Regions from separate parts of the Bacillus sp. 1NLA3E genome, predicted to be linked through region 1. Evidence: riboswitches for the same ligand, from Rfam matches in the RefSeq annotation. Region 1 holds a riboswitch; the other holds the start of a gene.
What was found. A riboswitch is a leader RNA that binds a small molecule or an ion and turns the genes downstream of it on or off. The one in region 1 is predicted to bind cyclic di-AMP.
Positions count from the first base shown of each region.

Region 2: linked by a shared signal. The riboswitch ahead of B1NLA3E_RS15700 (APC family permease) and the one ahead of B1NLA3E_RS10180 (transaldolase family protein) in region 1 are both predicted to bind cyclic di-AMP.

Region 1 covers NC_021171.1:2,119,550-2,123,172, reverse strand. The annotation lists gene B1NLA3E_RS10190 (hypothetical protein) at 1-61, opposite strand, end outside; cyclic di-AMP (ydaO/yuaA leader) riboswitch at 353-491, opposite strand; gene B1NLA3E_RS25890 (hypothetical protein) at 1,063-1,215, opposite strand; gene B1NLA3E_RS10180 (transaldolase family protein) at 1,483-2,163, opposite strand; cyclic di-AMP (ydaO/yuaA leader) riboswitch at 2,583-2,720, opposite strand; gene B1NLA3E_RS10175 (metal-dependent hydrolase) at 3,072-3,623, opposite strand, start outside.
Region 2 covers NC_021171.1:3,286,449-3,290,071, forward strand. The annotation lists gene B1NLA3E_RS15700 (APC family permease) at 1-1,407, opposite strand, end outside; cyclic di-AMP (ydaO/yuaA leader) riboswitch at 1,536-1,746, opposite strand; gene lysA (diaminopimelate decarboxylase) at 1,871-3,190, opposite strand; gene B1NLA3E_RS15710 (spore germination protein) at 3,500-3,623, opposite strand, start outside.

The DNA.
Region 1 (3,623 bases):
TTTGAACAGCGTTATTTTTTAAAAAAACTTTTTCCTTTAAAGCCCTAAGAGATTGGTTCAATTTTTAATCCCCCCTATTCCTTACATAATCAGTATTTCCAGAAATTAAAAAAACATGAAAATCTGTATTCTTAAGTTAGAATAATCATTAAAATCTTTATTACTGCAGTAATGAAACCAACATTTCAAAATGTATCACTTATCATAGGCTTTTTTATATTCAAAGAGTTCATTTTTTAGCTTCCTTTTTCTCCCTTTTATTTTTTGCAAACAAAAAAAGACCTCAAAATCATGAGAAGGCTTTTCTTGTAAAAAGAGCACAAAAAAAGCACCTTTCATCAGGTGGTCTTTTGACCTCCTTCGCTTTAGCCGACGAAGTTAGCTGACGGGTAGGATGGCGAAAGAGTTTCACATCCCTTCTACAAATTTGTAGAATTAACCCCAAAAAAATGGTTCCTCCGTTCCCTTTCGGGATTAGACTGTATAAGATTATTTGCTATGAGGATGATATTACTCCCAAGGGTAATAAATGTAAAAGTCCAAAATAGCTCAAAAACAACTTAATTTGGCTATAATCACGGTAAAAAACGCTTTCATTTAAATAATGCTAATTAAATCTCATTATTTTGCTGTTTTTCTTAAATTTTTAATTTGTTTTAAAAATAAATCAGAAGATTTCTCTTTGACTTGAAATGAACAGAGTTAATAAAAGGCTAACATCCTATAATTAGTAAAACCATCTCATCCCCAAATGAATAATGGAGCAGTACAAAAGTTTTCGTGTATTTATTAAAATGCAGCTTACCAGCCATCAACTGCATTCTATCATGTCAAAACTTAATATACTTATTTTTCATTTTAAATTATCAGTAATTAATGATAATATCAGTAATACTCCCATCACAGACCCCGCCAAAATGGCTATTCTTAGACCTTTCTTATTAATTGATGAGGTTTTTTTGCTTCTTGAAAGGGGTGAACGAAAATATAGAATAGCACCTAAACCAATAATAACTGCCTCCAGAATTAAACTAGCAATGGGCCATTTCCAAAGACCAAATCCTAATAAAGGAAGATTTCCAAAATCCCCTGGAAAATGGGCATTTCCGGCCGGTGTAGGATTAAATCCAGAATCCAATGACTCAATACAGTCGCGGCGATTACAATCCCTCTCATCTTCCCCCACGTTCTCCACGCCAGCCACCCCGCAATCATTACAATAAGCAACGCTAATACTAAAGAGTGGGTGTAATTAGCATGAATGAGTATTACCTTTCCTTCTCCATTTCCTATTGGTTCTATCGTTTCCACTCCAGCCACAAACAAAGGGACAGTATGAATTAATGTTTGTGAACTGTACTAAATCGCAAATGTAACTGCCCTCCCTATCAGCATGCTAAGGAATGCCCGGAGATAGCCTTCAATCGTTGTCCGGATTCCCCGAACAGTAAACTTAGGTGCTCGCTGGCAATAAAAAATATATTAAGAATTAATTAGGCTGGTCTTATCCGTTCCGTATACTTTTTGCCATTGCTCTTTAAAGACTAAAACATCATCAAGAGTAGATGGGAATGCGATAAATTTCTCGATTAAATCTGGTCCAACCGTTACTGTATGTGCTCCAGAAAGACATACATCATGTACTTGTTGAACATTTTTAAAACTGGCGGCTAATATTTCAGTTGGTAACTGATAGGCCGAAAATAATTCTGCGATTTCCGTAACCACCTTAACACCGTTTTCAGTTAAATTATCTATTCGGTTCACATATGGTGATACATATTTTGCACCTGCCAGTGACGCGATCAGTGCTTGAAATGAAGTATATATCGTTGTTCCCAGTGTGGGAATATTGTCTTTTGCAAGTAATTTTATGGCTTTAATGCCTTCTTTGGTTACTGGAATCTTAACAACTACCTTGCCTAATAACTGGTGGTTAATAAATTTGGCCTCATCAACCATTTCTTCTGTGGTATCACCCACAACTTGGACAAATAATTCCTTTCCCCCGCCAATTACTTCTCTAATTTCTTTTAGTAGCCCTAAGTAAGGACGATTTTCTTTGGCAATAATAGACGGATTAGTTGTAACACCAGCAATAGGATAATAATCATTTAGGTAGGCAATTTGTTTTACATCTGCTGAATCAATATAAAGTCTCATCTGTTTTTTCCTCCCATTAATAGAAGCTTAACCATAAATAGATTAAGTCTTTTGTTTAGTATTCAACTATTAAAAGGGATATAAACGTAAAATATCTTCTCACTTACTATTTTTAGTTCCGAATCCAATCCAATATCGGGAATTTCTTTATCTTTACCTACCTTACCTCATCGCTAAGCCTTATCCTTCCTTTTATCACGGATAAGCGTGATTTAAAGATTCCTGTCATGCTCTCAACTGAGAGGGGGGAAGACCTAAGGTTAATCAACAAAATTGAAAAAAGCAATATACAGCACAGTTGAAGGGTAAGCTGAAGTAATTGCCAGTTCCCCTGCTGATATTGAAACTGCTACAGTTAAGGTATAGTTATTATTGTTAAAAAGAGCACAAAAAAAGCACCTTACATAAGGTGTTCTTCTGACCTCCTTCGCTTTAGTCGACGAAGTTAGCGACGGATAGGATGGCGAAAGAGTTTCACATCCCTTCTACAAATCTGTAGAAATAACCCCCAAAAAATGGTTCCTCCATTCCCTTTCGGGATTAGACTGTATAAAAATTATTTACTATGAGGATGATATTACTCCCTAGGGTAATAAATGTTAAAGTCCAAAATAGCTCAAAAACAACATAATTTGGCTTTTATCACCGTAAAAAACGCTATCATTTAAATAATGCTAATTAAATCTCTTATTTTGCTGTTTTTCTTCAATTTTCAATTTGTCTTTTAAATAGATGAGTAGATTTCTCTTTGACTTGCAATAGCCAAAGGCTAACATCCCATAATTAGTAAAACCACCTCATCCCAAATGAATAATGGAGCAGTACAAAAGTTTTCGCGTATTTATTAAAATGCCGCTGACCAGCCATCAACTGCATTCTATCTAGTCAAAACTTACTTTTCTTATTTTTCATTTTAAATTATCAGTAATTAATGATAATATCAGTAGCACTCCCATCACTGACCCAGCCAAAATCGCTATTCTTAGACCTTTCTTATTACTTGATGAGGTTTTTTTGCTTCTTAAAAGGGCTGAACGAAAATATAGAATAGTACCTAAACCAATAATAACTGCCTCCACTATTAAACTAGCAACTGGCCATTTCCAAAGACCAAATCCTAATAAAGGAAGATTTCCAAAATCCCCTGGTAAAATGGGCATATCCGGCCTGTGTACGATTAAATCCAGAATCCAATGACTAAATACAGTAGTGGCGATTATAATCCCACTCCTCTTCCCCCACCTTTTCCATGCCAGCCACCCCGCAATCATTACAATTAATAAGGCTCCCACTAAAGAGTGGGTGTAATTTGCATGAATAAGGATTTCCTTTCCTTCTCCATTTCCTATTGGTTCTATTGATTCCACTCCAGCCACAAACAAAGGGACAAAAAGGATATCAAGTAATTGTGTGCTGATCATCAATGCCCATAGAGGGACTTTAGGTTCTTTCGCCTTTAC
Region 2 (3,623 bases), 1.2 Mb from region 1:
AACGGCGGCTTCTCCTGCTTTAAGCCGCAATTGCTCACCAACTGAATCATAATGTTTAGATATCCGATGGAATCCATAAACAATAACCGGTAAAAAGATTAGCACTGACCAAACCTGACCGAATTTTGTGATAAAGAATATCATCATAACGGTGAAACTAATTAAGGCTCCAACCAAATTGATAATAAATTTATAAACCCACCCTTTTGGTTTTTCACGAAACCACTTTATAATCATTCCTGTTTGCGACAACGTAAAGGGAATAAAAACCCCCACTGCATAAAGTGGGATAAGCTGATCTGTTTGTCCTTTAAAAGCAATAATTAAAACAATTGAACCAATTGCTAACGTCAAGATTCCATTTGAATAACCTAAACGGTCTCCTCGGATTGTAAACATTCTCGGAATATATTTATCCTTAGCTAAATTATAGGCAAGTAAAGGGAAGGCTGAGTAACCAGTATTTGCTGCTAAAACAAGAATAAGCGCAGTTGAACCCTGGACAAAATAATACATTCCGTTTCTTCCAAATATTTGCGCAGCTATTTGAGATACGACCGTTTCTTTACCAGATGGTGAAATCCCATAGTAAAAGGCTAAATACGTAATTCCTGTGAATAAAACTGCAAGCAGAGATCCCATTAATATTAACGTTTTCGCAGCATTATTAGGTGCAGGATCTTTAAAGTTAGGAATAGCATTAGAAATGGCTTCTACACCAGTTAAGGCAGAACAACCTGAGGCAAAAGCTCTTAATAATAAAAATAAGGTAATCCCTGCAACAGGTGTCCCAATTTCCGGGTGTAGTTCCGGAGACACATCTCCAGTTACAATATGGTATATTCCCAAACCAATCATAAATACCATAGCAAACACAAACAGGTAAACTGGATAAGCTAAAACTGTGGCAGATTCCGTGACTCCTCTAAGATTTAAAATCGTAATTAAGATAACCAAAATAATTGCAATTAAAACCGTATGTTCGTGTAACCGAGGAAAAGCAGATGTAATCGCATCTGTTCCAGCTGAAACACTAACTGCAACGGTTAAGATGTAATCAACCAATAGAGACCCGCCCGCTACAAGCCCTGCGTTAACCCCAATATTTTCCTTAGAAACGACATATGCTCCTCCACCATGTGGATAGGAAAAAATTATTTGCCGGTACGATAATATAAGTGCAGTTAATAGGAATAATACGCCTACTGCAATAGGCAAGGAGTACCAAAATGCCAGTGTACTCACCGTGACCAACACGAGTAAGATTTGCTCTGTCCCATATGCAACCGAGGACAATGCATCAGAAGAAAGTATAGCTAAAGCTTTTAGCTTGTTAAGTTTTTGCTCACCAAGCTCGGCCGATTTTAATGGCCGACCGATTAAAAACCTTTTAACCGAAGTAAACATGTTTCCACCACCATCATCTTGTTGAAAGTTAGGTTACCCAAAAAGGTAATAAGTTATCTAAACAAAAAAAGTCCACAGAGCATGAAAAATACCCCTGTGGACATATTAACGATGTCGCATCAGTGTCATCTTCCTCTCCCATAACGCTTACGAGGTTAGCTGTCGGATTCGGACCATAGAATAGCCCTACCTCTTAATATGAAAAGCAAAAGCGTCTCCTTCAACCCATTGAGGGCTTGCCGCTACAGCTAGACATAAAAAAAGGATTCACCCCGAGTGAACAACTTTTTGCTCACAATCTGGTTTCCCCGTTCCTTTTGGATTAAGCGAATTAGAAATATGAAACTGTTGATTATCATACTACCCTATCCTGTAATTTGTAAAGCATGGATTTCCAAAACTTTCTTCTACTCTCCTAAAAATTTTTTTAAGCAAAAGAAAAAAGCTGCAAATAAATCACAGCTTAGATTTCTACTTTTGAGTTTAACGGTAAATCAAGTCTCAAAAGGTCTTCAAAGGTTTCTCTTTTTACCACAAGGGTTGCTTCACCATTTTCAACAAAAACTACTGGAGGACGCGGAATTCGATTGTAGTTATTTGCCATTGAATATCCGTAAGCACCCGTGCATGACACTGCTAATATTTCTTGATCTTCTGCTTTAGGCAAAGGAAGATCCCAGATAAGCATGTCACCTGATTCACAGCATTTCCCAGCAATTGACACAGTTTCTTCTATATTAGCTAATGGACGATTGGCCAATACGGCCTCATATTTTGCTTGATAAAGAGCTGGGCGAATATTATCACTCATTCCTCCATCAACAGCTAAATAATTTCTGACATTTGGGACTTCTTTACGCGAACCAACCTTATAAAGGGTCGTTCCTGCATCCCCTACTAAAGATCTTCCTGGTTCAATCCAAATCTCAGGCATGTTCATTTCTAATTGTTTTGCCTGTATCTTTACCTCAGCAATGATTTCCTCTACATAATGGTGCGGTTGCATCGGTTCATCTTCATTTGTATAACGAATTCCGAAACCGCCGCCCAAATTTAATACTTTTGAACTAAAATTAAACTTGTGTTTCCAATCAGCTAACTTTTCAAAAATTTTCTTTGCCGCTAACAAGAAACCTGTTGTTTCAAAAATTTGGGAACCGATATGACAATGAACCCCAAGCAAGTCCAGCCATTCCGATTTAATTGCGATGGTCACTGCCTTTTCAGCTTGGCCGTTTTGCAAATCGAATCCAAATTTTGAATCTTCCTGTCCAGTTAAAATATAATCATGTGTATGCGCTTCAATTCCAGGTGTTACTCGTAACAAAATTTTTGTTTTAATTTTCTTGTCCGCACAAATTTGGTTTAAAAGCTCCAATTCATAGAAATTATCAACCACAATACAGCCAATTTTCGCTTTAATCGCCATATCTAATTCTTCTCTACTTTTATTATTTCCATGAAAGTGGATTTTCTCTACTGGAAATTCAGCATGAAGTGCCGTATATAATTCTCCTCCTGACACGACATCAAGGGATAATCCTTCTTCATTAGCTAATTGAAGCATTGCAATAGTAGAAAAAGCTTTACTGGCATAAGCAACCTGCGCGGGTACCCCTAGTCGATCAAAGGTTTTTTTAAATCCTCGAGCTCGATCCCGAATTAAGGCCACATCATAAACATATAGTGGTGTCCCAAACTGTTCAGCTAAGTCGATTGTATCTAAACCACCAATTTCTAGGTGCCCCTTGTCATTTACTTTTGTTGTTCCATGAAAATACATTCTTTTCCCCTCCGTTAAAGCACTTCAAATATAATAAAATAGACAGTTTCTACGAGAGATACTGTCTATTTGTCTCTTTTATCCAAAGGCTGTGTTAAATTAGAATGTTGATTTCCGCAGGGCGGGCGCTGAGCCTCCTCGGCGTTATACGCCTGCGGGGTCTCACCTGTCCCGCTGCTCCCGCAGGAGTCGAGCACCTTCCGCTCCAATCAACATTGTGCTAAAAATCAACAATTTCCTTTAACACAACCTATCCAAAAATAAATTAATCCAACTTTATCATAACAACAGCACTCTGTAAATGGTTTTCTAGGAATTAGCAGGCTGTTTAAAACGGTTCTTAGGATGAACGATACTTGGCCGTTTTTTTGAGCCAGGAACGCTTGTCCGGATAATGATTTGAAGAAATGCCTGTGGATTAAAGGGAAGGAGT